One region of the Vibrio artabrorum genome, then DNA from elsewhere that is predicted to be linked to it. Evidence: predicted binding sites of a transcription regulator. Region 1 holds the regulator's gene; the other holds the start of a gene.
What was found. The regulator CRP, encoded in region 1, controls carbon source genes, mostly activating them, when cyclic AMP is high. The targets are predictions, from matches to a motif close to TGTGANNNNNNTCACA.
Positions count from the first base shown of each region.

Region 1 (4,192 bases):
GGGCGGAAACATGTTGGCCAACTACCTCGCTGAATATGCGGATGACCCGTTACTGTCGGCTGCTACGATTGTATCAGCACCCTTCGACCTTGCTTGTTGTTCCAGTCGTATTGAACAAGGCTTTTCAAAGCTCTATAAGAAGTACCTGCTCAACTCGCTAAAATCGAATGCATTGAAAAAGGCCAATCTGCTACAAGAGAAGCTCGGCATTACCACTGAAACCATTCACAACATCACCAAACTGTATGAGTTTGATGAACGCATTACCGCACCTTTGCATGGATTCAAAAATGCTCAAGATTATTACGCACAATGTTCAGCGCTTCCTAAACTGACTAAGATCAAGCTGCCAACTCAGATCATTCATGCCAAAGACGATCCGTTTATGACCGATGACGTCATCCCCAAATTCGTACTACCGGACAACATCGATTATCGGCTGTTTCAAAAAGGTGGCCATGTGGGGTTTATTACCGGCAGCACACTCAAACCAAGATTTTGGTTAGAAGAAGCGTTACCGGCCTACTATGAAAGCATTCTAAATTCGGCATAATGACTGAGCCTTAGTCAATAGAAGTAAAAACATTGCTGAGCACACTCATTACTCATGAATGAACATATCCATGAACATAAAAGAGAGAAGTATTTATGATCATCCCATGGCAAGACATCGCCCCAGAAACGCTGGAAAACCTGATTAAAGAATTCGTACTGCGTGAAGGCACAGACTACGGTGATGTAGAGGTTTCACTTCAAAACAAGATTGACCAAGTAAAAAATCAATTGGCCTCAGGAGAAATCAGTATCGTATTTTCTGAGCTACATGAAACCGTTGATATTCAGGTCACAAAACGCTTCTAGGCTGCGCTCATTAAGGAGCCGTGTTATAGTAGTAACCGATTGCTAACAAGTAAGTTACTCAAAAGACAAGGGTTGTCATGTCCGCTAAACATCCAATAATTGCGGTGACGGGTTCATCAGGAGCCGGCACCACCACCACCTCAGAAGCCTTCCGTAAAATGTTCAATATGATGAACGTCAAGGCTGCTTGGGTTGAGGGGGATAGCTTCCATCGCTTCACTCGACCAGAGATGGATGTCGAAATCCGTAAAGCGCGCGAGCAAGGTAAGCACATCAGCTACTTTGGTCCGCAAGCCAACGATTTTGGCGCATTAGAGGAGTTCTTCCGTCAATACGGTAACGAAGGCACAGGTAAGGTACGTCGTTACCTACACACCTTCGATGAAGCCGTGCCGTACAATCAAATGCCGGGCACCTTTACGCCATGGCAAGAGATCCCTGAAAACTCCGATGTGATGTTTTATGAAGGCCTGCATGGTGGTGTAGTTGATGGTGACATCAATGTTTCCCAACATGTCGATTTGCTGATCGGCATGGTGCCCATCGTCAACCTTGAGTGGATCCAAAAATTTGTTCGTGACACTCGCGATCGTGGTCACTCCCGTGAAGCAGTAATGGACTCCATTGTTCGTTCGATGGATGATTACCTTAACTACATTACCCCACAATTTTCACGGACCCATATCAACTTTCAGCGTGTTCCAACCGTAGATACCTCAAATCCACTGAACGCGAAAGGGATTCCAAGTTTAGACGAAAGCTTCGTAGTGATACGTTTGCGTGGCATAAAAAACGTCGATTTTCCCTACCTTTTGGCCATGATTGATGGCTCATTTATGTCTCGCCATAACACGCTAGTCGTGCCGGGGGGGAAAATGAGTTTTGCTATGGAGCTCATCGTAAGACCGATCCTACAACAACTCATCGAAACCGGAAAAATTGGTTAACAAAACAACGTTTTTATTGATTACTTTTCATACCGTGATCATGTGCACAGTTTTGCGTAAAAAATCGTGGCTTGGTCACGATTAAAATCAAGAAATAGTCTCGGAAAAAGGATACTATTCTTAGACGAAACACAAGATAGCTTGCAGCGCTCAACGAGTGCTCTTACCCTACAAGTCAATCCAGGCTTAGCTAAAATACGGAAAGCAGCAAGCATACCCTGCAGAGGAAGTAAGATATTATGGTTCTAGGTAAACCCCAAACCGATCCAACATTAGAGTGGTTCCTTTCACACTGTCATATTCATAAGTACCCTTCAAAGAGTACTTTGATTCATGCTGGTGAAAAGGCAGAAACCTTGTATTACATCGTTAAAGGTTCTGTGGCAGTTCTTATCAAAGACGAAGAAGGTAAGGAAATGATTCTTTCTTACTTAAACCAAGGTGACTTCATTGGTGAGCTTGGCCTCTTCGAAGAAGACCAAGAGCGTACTGCATGGGTTCGTGCAAAATCTCCTTGTGAAGTTGCTGAAATTTCTTTCAAGAAATTCCGCCAACTTATCCAAGTGAACCCAGACATCCTGATGCGCCTTTCATCGCAAATGGCAAACCGTTTACAAGTAACGAGCCAAAAAGTTGGTGACTTAGCGTTCCTTGATGTAACAGGTCGTATCGCTCAAACGCTACTAAATCTAGCGAAACAGCCCGATGCCATGACTCACCCTGACGGCATGCAAATCAAGATCACTCGTCAAGAGATTGGCCAGATCGTTGGTTGTTCTCGTGAGACAGTAGGTCGTATCTTGAAGATGCTAGAAGAGCAGAACCTAATTTCTGCACACGGTAAAACTATCGTGGTCTACGGCACTCGTTAATCTCGATTAACCGCTAAAATTTTAAAAGCCACCAATGGAGACATTGGTGGCTTTTTGTTTATTTGCGTCATCCCCAAAAAGGAGGGACGACCGAGTTGGGGAGCTCTTCAAACAAGTGGGTAAATCTATAAAGATTCCCTACTCCTTCGTCGGTCTATGGAATGACGATTTGTCTCTCGCAGGGAGAAGCCCGAACCTCAACTCTTATATCTACCCGTTAGTACTCTCAAAAATTTTATCTGCTGATGCCGCCACAAACCCAGTGTATAGCTCACCATTATCCATCACATAACGCTTCGCAAACTCATAGAAGCCACCAGGAATCATCTCATTGCCATCAACAAATGATACTGGGACTTTATCCGCCATTGTTGATGATTGCTCTAATAAAACCTCTGGAGAGCCTTTAACCTCACCTCCAGATGCATTGATTGTGAAGCCCGACTCTCTCAAATAGTCATTCACACTCTGTACCTCCTCGAAGTGCTTAAGCTGATTCACACTCACCGTAAAGTGATTTGCACCATAGCCATGAGCCGCTAACCAAGAAGCATATTCGCTCTCTTTTGCTAACACTTGGAAATCCGCGAAGCTCAGATCCCAAAGTCGGCCACCAAACAAGAACTCATAACCTTGAAGCTTGCTTGCGTCCACTTGCTCAACCAACTTAGCCACGATCTGCTGTAAATCACTGGAACACGCTTCGACCTTCAACTCACTAATAAACACTTTAGGTTGGGTGGGATCTGGGTGCTCATAGTGCTTAGCCACCAACTTCTTGCTTTCAAACAAGTAATCGCCACACGCCTTATAACCTAAAGCCAGAAAAGGCTTAGCGAGTGTGTCAATCCCCAAAGGATCAACATTGAAAGTACGCAGTGCAATGTGATCATTAATCAGCGCTTCGTCTTCTTTCAGTAGACGATGAACTTTTTCTGCCGATGGGCAAAGCCTATCAATGTAATCATCCCATAGTGATTTAAAGAGTAGATCGGGTGTCATGGAGACTCCTTATCAAAGATTCTAGCAAGCTAGTCATTTGGATTAGAAAAGGCGAGGCTTAGACACAAAGTCAGCAGCCTTTATTTCATAAGCCAGTCAGTCATTCTGTCACTTAAATTTAAACTAAAGCTCAATTCCCGGGCTAAACGTGGCTGGCAGTTGAGTTTCACTGCCTTCCATTGAAGCCATCGGATACGCGCAGTAATCCGCCGCGTAGTAAGCACTTGGACGTAAGTTACCGGAAGCTCCCGGGCCGCCAAATGGTGCGTCGCCGCTTGCGCCAGTCAACTGACGGTTACGATTAACAATGCCCGCGCGGATATGGTCAACGAAGTATTCCCACTCTGAATCGTCGGTTGAAACTAAACCAGCAGATAAACCAAAGCGCGTGTCGTTCGCTAGCTCAACCGCTTGCTCTAGTGACTGGTAACGAACCACTTGTAGCAATGGACCGAAGTACTCTTCATCCGGCAGTTCAGCAATGTTGGTTACATCGATGATGCCAGGAGA
Region 1 covers NZ_AP025458.1:2,737,132-2,741,323, forward strand. Annotated here, with positions in the region: gene OCU36_RS12450 (hydrolase) at 1-553, shown strand, start outside; gene OCU36_RS12455 (YheU family protein) at 649-861, shown strand; gene OCU36_RS12460 (phosphoribulokinase) at 939-1,808, shown strand; gene crp (cAMP-activated global transcriptional regulator CRP) at 2,048-2,680, shown strand; gene OCU36_RS12470 (DUF1338 domain-containing protein) at 2,891-3,682, opposite strand; gene astD (succinylglutamate-semialdehyde dehydrogenase) at 3,806-4,192, opposite strand, start outside.

Region 2 (4,192 bases), on a different replicon from region 1:
GAGTATCCAATTCGATGTTTCGAGCTTGAAACTGCGTTTCGGCTTCTTCTAATAGCGTACCCACTTGATTATAGCGGTGCTGACTTTGTGCAAGCCATGCGCGTAGCATGGATAACTTTGGATCACTGTATAGTTGATCCGTTGTTAACTGTTTGATGGCCATTTCTAACGATGAAAGCTCGCCTTGGTTGAACATTTGCCACCCATGTTCACTCAGGATTTGAATAATCAATTGTGGGTCGTCAGCGCGCTGGGCGTGTCGCAGTGCTTGATGAGGCGTTTTTTGTTTAATCCATGCTTTCGCCGCACTTCGGTGCAATTCGGCTTCTTGTTGAGGAATTCGAGCCTGACGCTCGTGCGCTAAAAACTCGCCGAACAGATTATGGAAGCGGTACCAGTTTTTTTCGCCCTCTAGCGGGTAGATGAACAGACCGAAGCGATTGAGTGACTCGATCATTCCGAGCGCATCTTCACGCTGTGTCAGCGCACTGGCGAGTTCGTCATTGAAGTGGTCGAGCACAGAACATTGCATCAAGAACTGTCGTGTTTCAGAGTCTAAAAGGTCGAACACTTCTTCAACTAAATAATCCCAAAGGTGAGCATGGTTAAAAGTTGAGAACGACTCTGCTGACTGGGCAAGGGTGCGTTTTTGATGTTGTGCTTGCAGCGCAATCAGTTGCATTGCAGAAGGCCACCCCTCTACATAAGTACAAATGCTATCCGCCGTGACGTCATCAATGCCATCGGTCACGCGTTGATTGAAAAAGCGCGTGGTCTCTTCGGTATCAAAAGCTAACGAATCGTTACCTAACTCAATCATTAAGTCTCGAACTCGAAGGTTAGCGGTACCAAGCGGCGGCATACTGCGACTGGTGACGACGACGGTCAGGTTATCGGGCATATGCTTTAGGAAAAAACGCATGGCTTCGTGAATATCGTCATTGTTCACTAAGTGATAGTCATCCAATACCAAGAAACATTCTTGGTGGAATTCAGACATTTCAGCAAACAGTTCACCAAGTAAAGAGTGCAGTGATGAAAACTGGCGATTCTCTGCTAATTTTTGGGTTTTGGGACAGGCGTGTTGAGTCGCTTTGTTCAGTGATTGCAGTAGGTAGTTGAGGAAACGGAATGCATCATTGTCACTTTCATCGATGCTATACCAACCCACATTGGGTTTATCGATTAACCATTGGGCAGCCATGGTGGTTTTACCGTATCCCGCTGGAGAGCGAAACAACACGAGCTTATAACAAGCTGCACCTTGTAGGAGGTCAAGCACTCTTGGGCGCAGTATTGCATTATGTAAGCGGCCGGGACGAGTCAGTTTCGAAGGGATCCACATATCGAAGTCTTTCACCTATTCCATGGCTTATGTTCTGGATTATCCCAATTTATCGTTGAGTGCACTCCAATAACATTAGCCTAATTACTTAAGTCTGCACTCATAGTACGTGACGCAAAGCGATGCAGACTATGATCCTCCTCTGAAACCTTGCACTTCTGCATGTTTTTGGCCCTCTACGCCCTACATTTGTGATTTAAGTCACTTGTCGGGCGATTTTTACCTGTCTTTATCTCCTACTGTGTACGGATTGTTGTGCAAAAAATGAGACGCAGAAAATATTTTCGTGATCTGAATATCAGATTTGGCAATGAGGTTAAATGCGTTCAGTTGACGTCAGATTCAGCCAAGTGACGTTATCGAATGGGAGCTTGTGATCTTAGTCACTTCAAGTTTTTGTTCTCAGGCAGAACATGAGAGTCAGATCACTAACCCAATCGCGTTACGCCCCCTACGCCCTCCCATCTACTCCTAGTCAGTGGCGTTAGCAGGATGATGTTTAGTTTATGGTGACCGTGCACGATATGTCACAGATGAATTAGAACTATTAAAAGCGAGATTTCTGAAATGAAACCAACTCAGCAAAAAACTTTCGATAAAGTGTCATTCCAAGAGAGTGTTAAGAAACATTTATCTGCAACCTACGCCACAACCGTTGAAACAGCAGACAGCCGTTCATGGTATCTAGCAATGGGTCGTGCTCTTGCAGAGCTCACGACTTTTGACCTGCTAGAAACTGAAAATGATGAAAAAATTAAGAACGCGAAAAGCGTTAACTACCTATCTCTAGAGTTTTTGATTGGCCGTTTAACCGGTAACAATCTGATCAGCATGGGTCTGTACGAGCAAATCACTCACGCGATGGAAGAGCTAGGTCAAAACCTAACGGACCTTCTAGAAGAAGAGCGTGACCCATCACTCGGTAATGGTGGTCTTGGTCGTCTAGCGGCTTGTTTCATGGATTCTTGTGCCGCTCAAGAATACCCAACAGTCGGTTACGGTCTTCACTACGAATACGGTCTATTCAAACAATCTTTCCAAGACGGTCGTCAACAAGAAGCACCTGATGCATGGCGTGGTGTGGAAGGTTACCCATGGGAAGTCGCTCGCCCAGAACTCGCACAACACATTGGTTTTTACGGTCATGTAGAAGTTGAATACATCGACGGTAAAGAAGTTCGTATTTGGGTTCCAGGTATGGAAGTGAAAGCAATGCCTTGGGATCTCCCTATCGTAGGTTACGAGTCAAACACGGTTTACCCACTGCGCCTTTGGGAATGTCAGGCAATCGCACCATTCTCACTTGCGAGCTTCAACAACGGTGATTACTTCGAAGCGCAACACTCGCTCATCGATGCAGGTAACATCACTAAGGTTCTGTACCCGAACGACAACCACGAGAAAGGTAAAACTCTGCGTCTAATGCAGCAGTACTTCCACTCAGCAGCGTCGGTTCGCGATATTTTACGTCGTCACGAAGCCGCAGGTTTCTCTCTAGAAGATCTGCCTAAGCAAGAAACGATTCAGCTTAACGATACGCACCCAACGATTGCGATTCCTGAGCTAATGCGCATCTTGATTGACGAGAAAGGTCTATCTTGGGATCAAGCATGGGAAATCAGTGCTCATACGTTCGCCTACACCAACCACACACTACTTCCTGAAGCACTAGAGACTTGGTCTGAATCTCTGATCAAGCGTCTTCTTCCACGTCACATGGAAATCATTTTTGAAATCAACCACCGCTTCATGCAAGAAGTTCGCAAGATGTGGCCGGGTGACGGTGAGAAGCAAGCGAAGCTTTCTATCATCCAAGAAGGTTTCCACCGTATGGTTCGCATGGCAAATCTCTGTGTGATTGGTTCTTACAAAGTAAACGGTGTCGCGGCGCTTCACTCACAACTGGTTAAGAAAGACTTGTTCCCTGAGTTCAACGAAATCTTCCCAGGCAAACTGACTAACGTAACAAACGGCATCACGCCGCGTCGTTGGTTGAAGTTCTGTAACCCAGGTCTATCTACACTAATCACTGGTAAGATCGGTACTGAGTGGCCAGCAAAACTTGAGCAGCTAGAAGGCATCGCTCAGTTTGCAACGGACGCGAAATTCCAAAAAGAATTCATGGCGGTTAAGAAAGAAAACAAACAGCGCCTAGCTGATTGGGTTCAAGAGAACATGGGTATCGAGCTAGATACTAACGCTATCTTTGACGTTCAAATTAAACGTCTTCACGAATACAAGCGTCAGCATCTAGATTTGCTCCACATTCTCTCTCTGTACCACCGTATTCTTAACGAACCGGGTTTTGAGTGTGAGCCACGCGTATGTTTCTTCGCAGCGAAAGCCGCACCGGGTTACCACTTGGCGAAAGAGATCATCTTCGCGGTTAACAAGATTGCAGAGAAGATCAACAACGACCCTCGCATCGGCAACAAACTGAAAGTGGTCTTCATTCCTGACTACCGTGTCAGCATGGCTGAAATCATCATCCCTGCCGCAGACGTTTCTCAGCAAATCTCACTAGCGGGTAAAGAAGCATCAGGTACGGGCAACATGAAGATGGCGTTAAACGGCGCGCTGACTATCGGTACGATGGATGGTGCAAACGTTGAGATTCGTGAAGAAGTGGGTGATGAAAACATCTACATCTTTGGTCTAGACGTTGATGGTGTTCAAGCACTGAAAGCTCAGGGCTACAACCCATACGACTACTACAACGCTGACCCACTATTGAAAGCGTCTCTGGATCTACTGATTGGCGATGAGTTCACTCCAGGTCAACCGGGTCTTCTGCGCGCGACGTTTGATAGCCTGCTTGATGGTGGTGACCCTTACCTATGCCTTGCT
Region 2 covers NZ_AP025459.1:515,332-519,523, forward strand. Annotated here, with positions in the region: gene malT (HTH-type transcriptional regulator MalT) at 1-1,345, opposite strand, end outside; gene OCU36_RS16430 (glycogen/starch/alpha-glucan phosphorylase) at 1,913-4,192, shown strand, end outside.
Region 2: OCU36_RS16430 (glycogen/starch/alpha-glucan phosphorylase) is a predicted target of CRP. The motif match lies at 1,718-1,733, and genes of this name have one in related genera.